3 regions of the Saccharothrix sp. BKS2 genome follow, and region 1 is predicted to be linked to each of the others. Evidence: riboswitches for the same ligand, from Rfam matches in the RefSeq annotation. Region 1 holds a riboswitch; each other region holds the start of a gene.
What was found. A riboswitch is a leader RNA that binds a small molecule or an ion and turns the genes downstream of it on or off. The one in region 1 is predicted to bind S-adenosylmethionine.

Region 1 (3,244 bases):
GGGGGGCAGCGCGCTCCTCGGCCCGGCCGACGTCCGTCGGCTGGCCGCCGACCTCGACGTCCGCCCGACCAAGAAGCTGGGCCAGAACTTCGTGCACGACCCGAACACGGTGCGCCGCATCGTGTCCTCGGCCGCGCTGCGGCCGGACGACGTCGTGCTGGAGGTGGGGCCCGGCCTGGGTTCCCTGACCCTGGCGCTGCTGCCCTCGTGCCGGGCCCTGGTGGCGGTGGAGATCGACGGGGTGCTGGCCGACCGCCTGCCGGTCACCGTCGCCGAGCGCGCGCCCGACCTGGCCGACCGGCTCGCCGTCGTCCACGCGGACGCGATGCGCGTCACGGTCGCGCAACTGCCGCACGCGCCGACCGCGCTGGTGGCCAACCTGCCGTACAACGTGGCGGTGCCCGTGGTGCTGCACCTGCTGGCCGAGCTGCCGTCGTTGCGCACCGGCCTGGTGATGGTGCAGTCGGAGGTGGCCGACCGGATGGCCGCCGGTCCGGGCAGCAAGGTCTACGGGGTGCCCAGCGTCAAGCTCGCCTGGTACGCCGACGCCCGCCGGGTGGGCCCGGTGTCCCGCTCCGTGTTCTGGCCGGTGCCCAACGTGGACTCCGCGCTGGTCGCGTTCGAGCGCCACGAGCTGCTGTCCACTGTGGACCGCAAAGCGCTGTTCTCGTTGGTGGACGCGGCTTTCGCGCAGCGGCGCAAGACCCTGCGCGGCGCCCTGTCCGGGTGGGCCGGTTCGGCCGCCGAGGCCGAGCGCGTGCTGCTGGCCGCCGGGGTCGACCCGGGCGCGCGCGGCGAAAAGCTCGGTATCAGAGACTTCATCCGGATAGTCGAAGCCGCCACCCCCCTCTAAACATCGATCTTTTCGGCCATCAGTGTGATTTGCCGGACGGTTCCGTTACGGGCTTGCGTCGGGCGGGGTCCTTCAGGTGTACTCGACTTGCCATCCCGAGCGGCCGAGAGACCTGGCTCCACGACGCCGCAGCAACCACCCCACCTGGGGGCAGGTGCTTCAGCCAGGAACGATGGAGGATCACGTGCCCAGGATGCGAATGCTCACGCGCCGGCGAGTCGTGGACCACGGCCGCCGCACGGTCTCCGGCTGTCGCAGCTGACGAGCTGATCGCCCCGGCGCTCCTCCCCTCCCCACCGCCGCGTCCCCGTCCGGACGCACCTGCCAGCTGAAGACCCCCGGTCGCCCGCGCCCCGAGCGCGCGCTGCCGCACGCAGTCGTGGAGTGAAAACGTGATCACTGTCGAGAACCTCACCAAGTCCTTCCCCGGGAGTACCGGGCAGGTTCGCGCGCTGGACGGCGTGAACCTGGACGTCGCCGCGGGCACCGTGCTCGGCGTGGTCGGCCCGAGCGGCGCCGGCAAGTCCACCCTCGCCCGGTGCGTCGCGCTGCTGGAGCGCCCCGACAGCGGCGCGATCCGCGTCGACGGCACCGACCTCGTCTCCCTCGACGGCACCGCCCTGCGCGCCGCCCGCCGGCGCATCGGCGTCGTGCCCCAGGGCGATTCCCTGCTGCGCCAGCGCACCGCCGCGGGCAACGTCGCGCTGCCGCTGGAGGCCGCCGGCGTGGCCGGGCCGCAGCGCCGCACCCGCGTCGCCGAGCTGCTGGACCTGGTGGGCCTGACCGACAAGGCCGGCAGCTACCCCGACCAGCTCTCCGGCGGCCAGCGCCAGCGCATCGCGGTCGCCCGCGCGCTCGCCGCGCAGCCCTCGGTGCTGCTGGCCGACGAGCCGACCTCCGCGCTGGACCCGGACACCACCGGCTCGGTGCTCACCGTGCTGGACCGGGCCCGCGCCGAGCTGGGCGTGACGGTGCTCGTGGTGACCCACGACATGGGCGTGGTGCGCCGGATCTGCGACGACGTCGCGGTCCTGGAGGACGGGCGCGTGGTGGAGCACGGCAAGGTGCTCGACCTGGTGTCCGACGCCGGCAGCCGCACGGCCGCGTCGCTGCTGCCCGCCGCGGACCAGAACCCGGCGGTCGACAGCGCCTACGACCGGGTCGCCGACGTGGTGCTGGTCGGCTTCGCCGCGGTCGGCGCGCTGCTGCCCGAGGTGACCAACCGGTTCGGCATCGAGCTGAACCTGCTGGGCGGCGGCCTGACCAGGCTGGGGGAGACCCCGGTCGCGCGGTTCCGCGTCGGGCTGAAGGGCGAGCGCTCGGACTCGGCGCTGGAGTGGATCTCGGAGGCGGGCGGCTCGGTGCGGCGGACCCTGGCGGGGCCGCAGGGAGTCGCTGCGTGAGGTCTGCGACACCCTGGTCCACCGTGTTCGACGAGGTCCTGCTCGCCACCGGCGAGACGTTGTACATGGTGGGCGTCTCCACCCTGATCGCGGTCCTGCTCGGCACCCCCGTCGGCATCTGGCTCCAGCTCACCGCACCCGGTGGGCTGAAGCCCCGGCCGCTGGCGCACAAGGTGCTCGGGTTCGTGGTGGACCTCGGCCGCTCCATGCCCTTCCTGGTCCTGCTGGTGGTGCTCACCTCGCTGACCAGGCTCCTGCTCAGCACCACCATCGGACCGACCGCGGCCATCGTGCCGCTGGCCGTGGGCGCCATCCCGTTCGTCGGCAGGCTGGTCCAGAACGTGCTGTCCGAGGTGCACGTCTCCGTGGTGGAGGCGGCGGTGACCACCGGGTCCTCCACCACCCGCATCGTGCGCAGCGTGCTGCTGCGCGAATCGCTGCCCGCGCTGGTCAACGCCATCGGCGTGACCGCGATCGCCCTGCTCGGCTACTCGGCCATGGCGGGCGTGGTCGGCGGCGGCGGGCTCGGCGACCTCGCCGTGCGCGAGGGCTACCAGCGGTTCAACGACCGCTACCTGTGGAGCACGGTCGCCGTGCTCGCGGTCGTCGCCACCGCGATCCAGTTCACCTCCAACCGCGTGGCGCGGGCCGTCGACCGGCGCCGCCACGCCTCCGTCTGACCTCTCTCGCACACCCCCGCGAGCTTCTCACCCCCGAAGGAACGACATGCGTATCCGTGCTGCCCTGCTGGCCGTGCTGCTGACCGCGGCGGGCTGCGGGAGCGGTGACCCGACCGGCGCCGCCTCCGACCCGGGCGCGCCGCTGAAGGTCGGCGTGAGCCCCGTCCCGCACGCCCAGGTGCTGAAGTACGTGGCCGAGAACCTGGCCGCCTCGAAGGACCTGAGGATCGAGGTGGTGGAGTTCACCGACTACGTGCAGCCGAACACCGCGCTGGTCGACGGGTCGCTGGACGCCAACTACTTCCAGA
Region 2 (3,244 bases), on a different contig from region 1:
CTTCAGCACGGCCTCCGCCGACGGCGGCACGTTCGCCCGGGGGCCGATGCGGTCGCTGAGGGCGTCGAGGGTCTTGAGGCCGTCGCCGGTGATGAGCAGGACGGTTTCGCCGTCCGGGTCGAGCTGTCCGGACTCGATGAGCTTCTTCGCGGTGGCGACGGTCACGCCGCCGGCGGTCTCCGCGAAGATGCCCTCGGTGCGGGCCAGCAGCCGGATGCCCTCGATGACCTCCTCGTCGGTGACGTCCTCGATCGCGCCGTTGGTGCGGCGCACGGCGTCCAGCACGTAGGGACCGTCGGCGGGGGCGCCGATCGCCAGTGAGCGGGCGATGGTGTCCGGGCGCACCGGGGAGACCACGTCGTGGCCGGCCTTGAAGGCGGCGGAGACGGGGGAGCAGCCGGTGGCCTGGGCGCCGAACACCCGGTACGGGGTCTGCTCGACCAGGTCGAGTTCGCCCAGCTCGCGGAAGGCTTTGTCGACCTTGGTCAACTGGGAGCCGGACGCGATGGGCACCACGATCTGGTCGGGCAGGCGCCAGCCGAGCTGTTCGGCGACCTCGTAGCCCAGCGTCTTGGAGCCCTCGGCGTAGTAGGGGCGGACGTTGACGTTGACGAACGCCCAGTCCTCGTGCTCGGCGGCCAGTTCCTGGGCCAGCCGGTTCACGTCGTCGTAGTTGCCGTCGACGGTGATCAGGTTGCCGCCGTAGACGGCGGTCATGAGGATCTTCGCCTGCTCCAGGGTGGAGGGCACCAGGACCACCGACTGCCAGCCGGCGCGGGCCGCGGCGGCGGCGACGGCGTTGGCGAGGTTGCCGGTGGACGGGCAGGCCAGGACCTTGAAGCCCAGCTCGCGGGCCGCGGCGAGGGCGACGCCGACGACGCGGTCCTTGAAGGAGTGGGTGGGGTTGCCGGTGTCGTCCTTGACCCAGACCTTGCGGACGCCCAGGGCCTTGGCGAGGCGGTCGGCCTCCACCAGGCGGGTGCCGCCGGGGTTGGTGTTGGGGTGCGACTCGACCGTGGAGGGCACGGGGAGCAGGCCGCGGTAGCGCCAGATCGACCGGGGGCCGGCTTCGATGTCCTCACGGCGGACCCGGCCGAAGTCGTAGGCCACTTCCAGCGGCCCGAAACACTCCAGGCAGGCGTATTCCGGTGCGAGCGGCGTCTCGTGCCCGCACTCCCGACAGGACAGGGCACGAGCCGGACCGAGGTCGAAGGAGGTGGTGGTCGCCGAGGGCGCACTGACAGCAGTCATCGCGAGGTGTCTCCTCATCTTTCCCGCGTCGCGGGTCGGAATTGGCACCGTGATCGCCGGCGGGCGCTGGACGCGCACGCTGAACGACGGGTTGCCGGGGCTTCTTCGGGCCGATCCCTCTGCCCCTCTGGATGAGCGGTATTCAGTTGTGGTGACGTCAACCTACGACACGATCCCGACCCGTAGCCAGTGACGTCCACCATCCGGACGGCGAACGGGGCGTGGGAGGATCGCGCGCGTGAGTGCGCCCGCTGACACGCCCGATGCCGTCCACCTGGTCATCGGCGAGGAGGAGTTGCTGGTCGAACGCGCGGTGCGCGGCGCGCTGGACCTCGCGCGGAAGATCGACCCGCAGGCCGACTTGACGCGCGTCCGGGTGACCGAGCTCACCCCTCCCGAGCTGGCTGAACTGGTGAGCCCGTCGCTGTTCGCTGAGGGTCGCGTGATCGCGCTCGAAGCCGCGCAGGAGGTGGGCAAGGAGATCGCCGACGCCGTGATCGCCTACGCCAAGGCGCCCGCCGACGGGGTGACGCTGGTCGTCGTGCACAGCGGTGGCGGACGCAGCAAGGCGGCCAAGGAGCTGCCCGCCGCGCTGCGCAAGGCGGGCGCCGGGGTGACCGAGTGCCCCAAGGTCACCAAGGCCACGGACCGCGAGGCGTTCGTGCGCAACGAGATCCGGGCGGCCGGCGGCGGCAAGGCGGACCCGGAGGCCGTGGCCGCGCTGATCGACGCGGTCGGCTCCGACCTGCGGGAGTTGGCCGCGGCGGCGTCGCAACTGGTCGCCGACACCGGTGGGAAGGTCGACGCCGAGGCGGTCCGCCGCTACCACCGCGGGCGGGCGGAGGTGACCGGGTTCGCGGTCGCGGAGAAGGCCGTGATGGGTGACCGGGCCGGTGCGCTGGAGGCGCTGCGCTGGGCGATCCAGCTCGGTGTGCCGCACGTGCTGGTGGCCGACGCGCTGGCGGACGCGGTGCGCACGGTCGCGCGCGTGTCGGCGGTCGGTCGGGGGGACCCGTTCAAGCTGGCGGGTGAGCTGGGTATGCCGCCGTGGAAGGTGAAGAAGGCCCAGGGGCAGTCGCGTGGGTGGGAGGAGTGGGGGTTGGCGTCGGCCATGTCGGTGGTCGCCGACCTCAACGCGGATGTGAAGGGCGCCGCCGCCGACTCCGGGTACGCCTTGGAGCGAGCGGTCTTGAAGATCGTCGCCGCCCGCGGTCGGCGGTGAAGGCCAGGCTGGTTGAACGCCGGGCTGGTTGAACCCGGGCTGCTGAATGCCGGGCTGCTGAATGCCGAGACGCCGCCGGTCGGCGTGCGACGGGTGCCCGGCGGCCGGCGGCGGGAAAGCTGGGGATGAGTGCCCGATGGCCGGAAAGCAGGGATGACTGCTCGGCGGCCGGAAAAGCTCGAAACAAGTGCCCGGCGGCCGGAAAAGCAGGAGCGCCGCCCGCCCCGCGAGGGGAGAGCGGCGCTCCGGTGCTGTGGTGCTGGGTGCTGTGCTGCTGGGTGCCGTGGACCAGGGTCAGACCTGGTTGGCGCGCCTGGCCAGCGCCGACTTCTTGTTGGCGGCCTGGTTGGCGTGGATCACGCCCTTGGTGACGGCCTTGTCGAGCTTGCGGGAAGCCTCCTGCGCCAGCGCGACGGCCTTCTCCTTGTCACCGGCCTCGGCGGCCTCACGGAACTTGCGGATCGCGGTCTTCAGCGACGACTTGACGGCCTTGTTGCGCAGGCGCGCCTTCTCGTTCGTCTTGATCCGCTTCAGCTGGGACTTGATGTTCGCCACGCGAAAGCCACCCTTTTCCTCGGTCTCGGAGTCGTACCGCGCTCGTCGATCGGCTCCACCCCGAACCCAGGGCGGTCTTCCTCCACTGCGGAATGCCGCGCGGTACGACCAACCACGATATCAGGGCTGCTCACCGCACCGTGAACCCCACCCTCCCCTCGCCGACCAGCACCTCGTACCGGCCCTTCGCCACCTCGGGCCTGCCGGTGGCGTCCA
Region 3 (3,244 bases), on a different contig from region 1:
TCGACCGGCTCCCGGCCCTCCAGCCGCTCCACCGCCAGGACCTTGGTGCCCAGGTCGAGCGCCAGCACGAGCGGCGCGATGACGGCCAGCAGGGCGACGCGGCGCTGGGGCAGCGGCGCCTCCGGTTGGTCCGCGGCGTCGGGCTCGGTGTTGGGCTCAGTGCTCACCCGGCCATTGTCCAGCATCCCCGTCAGCGCAGGAACGGCGGGAGCGGGCGCACGTCGTCGACCGGCGCCCACCGACCCTCCCTCAGTTCGTACTCGAACCGCGAACCCTCGGTGACGAGCCGGCGCAGCGCCTCGACGAACCGGTCCACGTGCTCCTCGGTGGTGCCCAGCCCGATCGAGGCGCGCAGCGCGGGGCCGCCGGCCAGCCGCTGGACGGCCACGTGGGCGCAGAACGCGCCGTCGCGCACGCCGATGCCGTGCTCGGCGGACAGCGCCGCCGCCAGGTAGCCGACGTCCTGCGCGCCCACCGTGAAGCCGACCACGCCCACCCGGTCGTGCCCGGCCCCGAACAGCGACAGCTCCGCCACGCCGGGCACCGACCGCAGGCCGTCCCGCAGCCGCGCCAGCAGCACCCGCTCGTGCTCCAGCGTCTGCGCCCAGTGCCGCGCCAGCACGTCGCAGGCGGTGGCCAGGGCGTGCGCGCCCACCACGTTGGGGGTGCCCGCCTCGTGCCGCTCGGGCCCGTTCGACCAGGACACGCCCAACCGGCCGCCGCGGTCGGTGACGCGGGCCGTGGCCCCGCCGCCCACCAGGTAGGGCTCGGCGGCCCGGAGCCAGTCCGACCGGCCGACCAGCGCGCCCGCGCCGAACGGGGCGTACAGCTTGTGCCCGGACAGCACGGCGTAGTCGACGTCCAGGGCCCGCAGGTCGATGGGCCGGTGTGGCGCGAGCTGGGCGGCGTCCAGGACGACGCGCGCACCGCGGCGGCGCGCCACCCGCACCACCTCGGCCACCGGCCACACCTCGCCGGTGACGTTCGACGCGCCGGTCACCACCACCAGCCGCGGCCCGACCGGCGCCTCGCGCAGCGCCCGGTCCAGCTCCAGCACCGCCGCGGCCGGGTCGCCGGGCGTCCGCAGCCGCCGCACGTGCGGCCCGCGCCACGGCAGCAGCGCCGCGTGGTGCTCGGTGTCGAACAGCACCACCGCCGTCCGCCGCGGCAGGGCCCTGGCCAGCAGGTTCAGCGCGTCGGTGGTGTTGCGGGTGAACACGACCGAGTCGCTGTCGCGCGCGCCCAGGAACCGGCGCACCGCCTCCCGCGCCTGCTCGTGGACCCGCGTCGACACCTGTGAGGCGAACCCGGCGCCCCGGTGCACGCTCGCGTACCAGGGCAGCAGCTCGTCGACGGCGTCCCGCACCTGCTCCAGGCAGGGCGCGCCGGCCGCGTGGTCCAGGTTCGCGTACTCGACCCGCTCGCCGGTCAGCACCGGCACCCTCAGCGAGGCGCCCACCGTCCGGGGCAGACCGGCACCGACGACAGGGGAAACCGCAACGGCCACGAGACCCTCCGGGAGTCCGGGACTCCACCGGAGGCCCGCGCTTGCCGCACGCCCGACGCGCACGACCAGGTCCTCACCGGGGGCACCCCACCGCGGTTGGAGGGTTGCCGGCCAGCAAGCCCGGGCTTGTCACTGGCACTCATGACCTTCCCCACCACCCTAACCCGCCCCCCACCACCCCACCACCCATCCCACCCCCTGAGACCGCGAGTCGTACGCTCAGACCCCGCGAGTCGTACCTCCAGACCGCGCGAGTCGTACGTTCAGGACCCCCGAGTTACACGTTCAGGCACCCCATCGGGGTGACGCGAACGCTGAATTCGGAGGTCCTGGACGTACGACACGACGGGCCGGAACGTACGACTCGCGCGATCAGGGCAGGCCCGCGTCGCCCTTCCAGCGGGCGAAGCGACCGGCCCGGTCCACCGCCCGGATCCGCTGCTCCGTGGCCGTGCGCACGACGTCCGTGCACACCACCAGCAGCTGGTCGTGCTCCTGCAACCGCGTGGTCGGCTGGGGCGTGAACCCCTTGTCGCCCCGCACCACCAGGCTCACCGAGGACCCCGGCGGCAACCGCAGCTCGGACAGGTACACGCCGTGCAGCTGGGACCCCCGCTGGATGCGCACCTGGAGCAGCTCCGCGCCCAGCTCGTCCAACGCCGACGAGTCGACCTGCACCTCCAGCGCCTCACCCGACCGGACCAGCTTCAGCCACTTCGCCAGCCACGGCAGCGTCGTCCCCTGCACCACCGTCAGCACGACGACCAGCACGAACACGGCGTCCACCAGCCGCTGCGCCCCCGGCACCCCCTGGATCAGCGGGATCAGCGCGAACACGATCGGCACCGCGCCCCGCAGCCCCGACCACGAGATGAACACCTGCTCCCGCCACGGCACCCGGAACGGCAGCGCCGCGCACAGCACCGACAGCGGCCGCGCCACCAGCACCAGCACCCCTCCCGCCACCAGCGCCGGCACCACCGCGTCGAGCAGCCGACCGGGCGAGGCGTACAGCCCGAGCAGCACGAACAGCCCGATCTGGGACAGCCACCCCAGCCCCTCGGCGAACGACAGCGTGTCCGACCGGTGCGGCAGCCGCGCGTTGCCCAGCACCAACGCCGAGATGTAGACCGCGAGGAACCCGGACGCGTGCGCCAGGTCCCCCGCCGTGTAAGCCAGCACGCACACCGCCACCGTGGCCAGCGGGTACAGGCCGGTCGCGGGCAGCGCCGCCCGGCGCAGCCCCACGCCTCCCAGCCACCCCAGCCCGAGCCCGATCAGCGTGCCCGCGACCAGCTCGTAGCCCATCAGCAGCGGCGCGGTCCAGGTGATCGGGTCGGGTGCCGCCAGCAGCACGACGGCGATGTACACCGGCGCGTCGTTGATGCCGGACTCCAGCTCCAGCGGTCCGATCAGCCGCTTGCCCACGCCCACCCCGCGCAGCACGCTGAACACCGCCGCCGCGTCCGTGGACGACAGCACCGCGCCCCACAGCAGCGCCGTGCGCCAGTCCATGTCCAGCAGCAGGTGCAGCCCGAACGCGGTGACCGCGATGCTGACCCCGACGGACACTGTGGACAGTGCCACGCCCAGCCCCAGCGCGGGCCGCACGTCGGGCCACCGCGTGGTCAGACCGCCCTCGGTGAGGATCAGCACGAGCGCGGCCGTGCCCAGCGACCGGGTGAGGTCCGCGTCCTCGAACTGGATGCCCAGCACCGCCTCGCCCAGCAGCACGCC

Region 2: it holds a riboswitch for S-adenosylmethionine, as region 1 does, so the genes downstream of both, thrC (threonine synthase) here and Q5530_RS25805 (methionine ABC transporter ATP-binding protein) in region 1, are expected to answer to the same signal.
Region 3: it holds a riboswitch for S-adenosylmethionine, as region 1 does, so the genes downstream of both, Q5530_RS19040 (aminotransferase class V-fold PLP-dependent enzyme) here and Q5530_RS25805 (methionine ABC transporter ATP-binding protein) in region 1, are expected to answer to the same signal.

The regions. Positions count from the first base shown of each region.
Region 1 covers NZ_JAUQOL010000012.1:222,248-225,491, forward strand. Annotated here, with positions in the region: gene rsmA (16S rRNA (adenine(1518)-N(6)/adenine(1519)-N(6))-dimethyltransferase RsmA) at 1-853, shown strand, start outside; SAM riboswitch class I at 941-1,032, shown strand; gene Q5530_RS25805 (methionine ABC transporter ATP-binding protein) at 1,246-2,256, shown strand; gene Q5530_RS25810 (methionine ABC transporter permease) at 2,253-2,936, shown strand; gene Q5530_RS25815 (MetQ/NlpA family ABC transporter substrate-binding protein) at 2,983-3,244, shown strand, end outside.
Region 2 covers NZ_JAUQOL010000006.1:326,266-329,509, reverse strand. Annotated here, with positions in the region: gene Q5530_RS15185 (DNA internalization-related competence protein ComEC/Rec2) at 1-59, shown strand, start outside; gene thrC (threonine synthase) at 1-1,251, opposite strand, end outside; SAM riboswitch class I at 1,263-1,389, opposite strand; gene holA (DNA polymerase III subunit delta) at 1,490-2,473, shown strand; gene rpsT (30S ribosomal protein S20) at 2,768-3,028, opposite strand; gene Q5530_RS15165 (glycoside hydrolase family 3 N-terminal domain-containing protein) at 3,159-3,244, opposite strand, start outside.
Region 3 covers NZ_JAUQOL010000008.1:247,428-250,671, forward strand. Annotated here, with positions in the region: gene lspA (signal peptidase II) at 1-167, opposite strand, end outside; gene Q5530_RS19040 (aminotransferase class V-fold PLP-dependent enzyme) at 191-1,507, opposite strand; SAM riboswitch class IV at 1,540-1,654, opposite strand; gene Q5530_RS19045 (potassium/proton antiporter) at 1,880-3,244, opposite strand, start outside.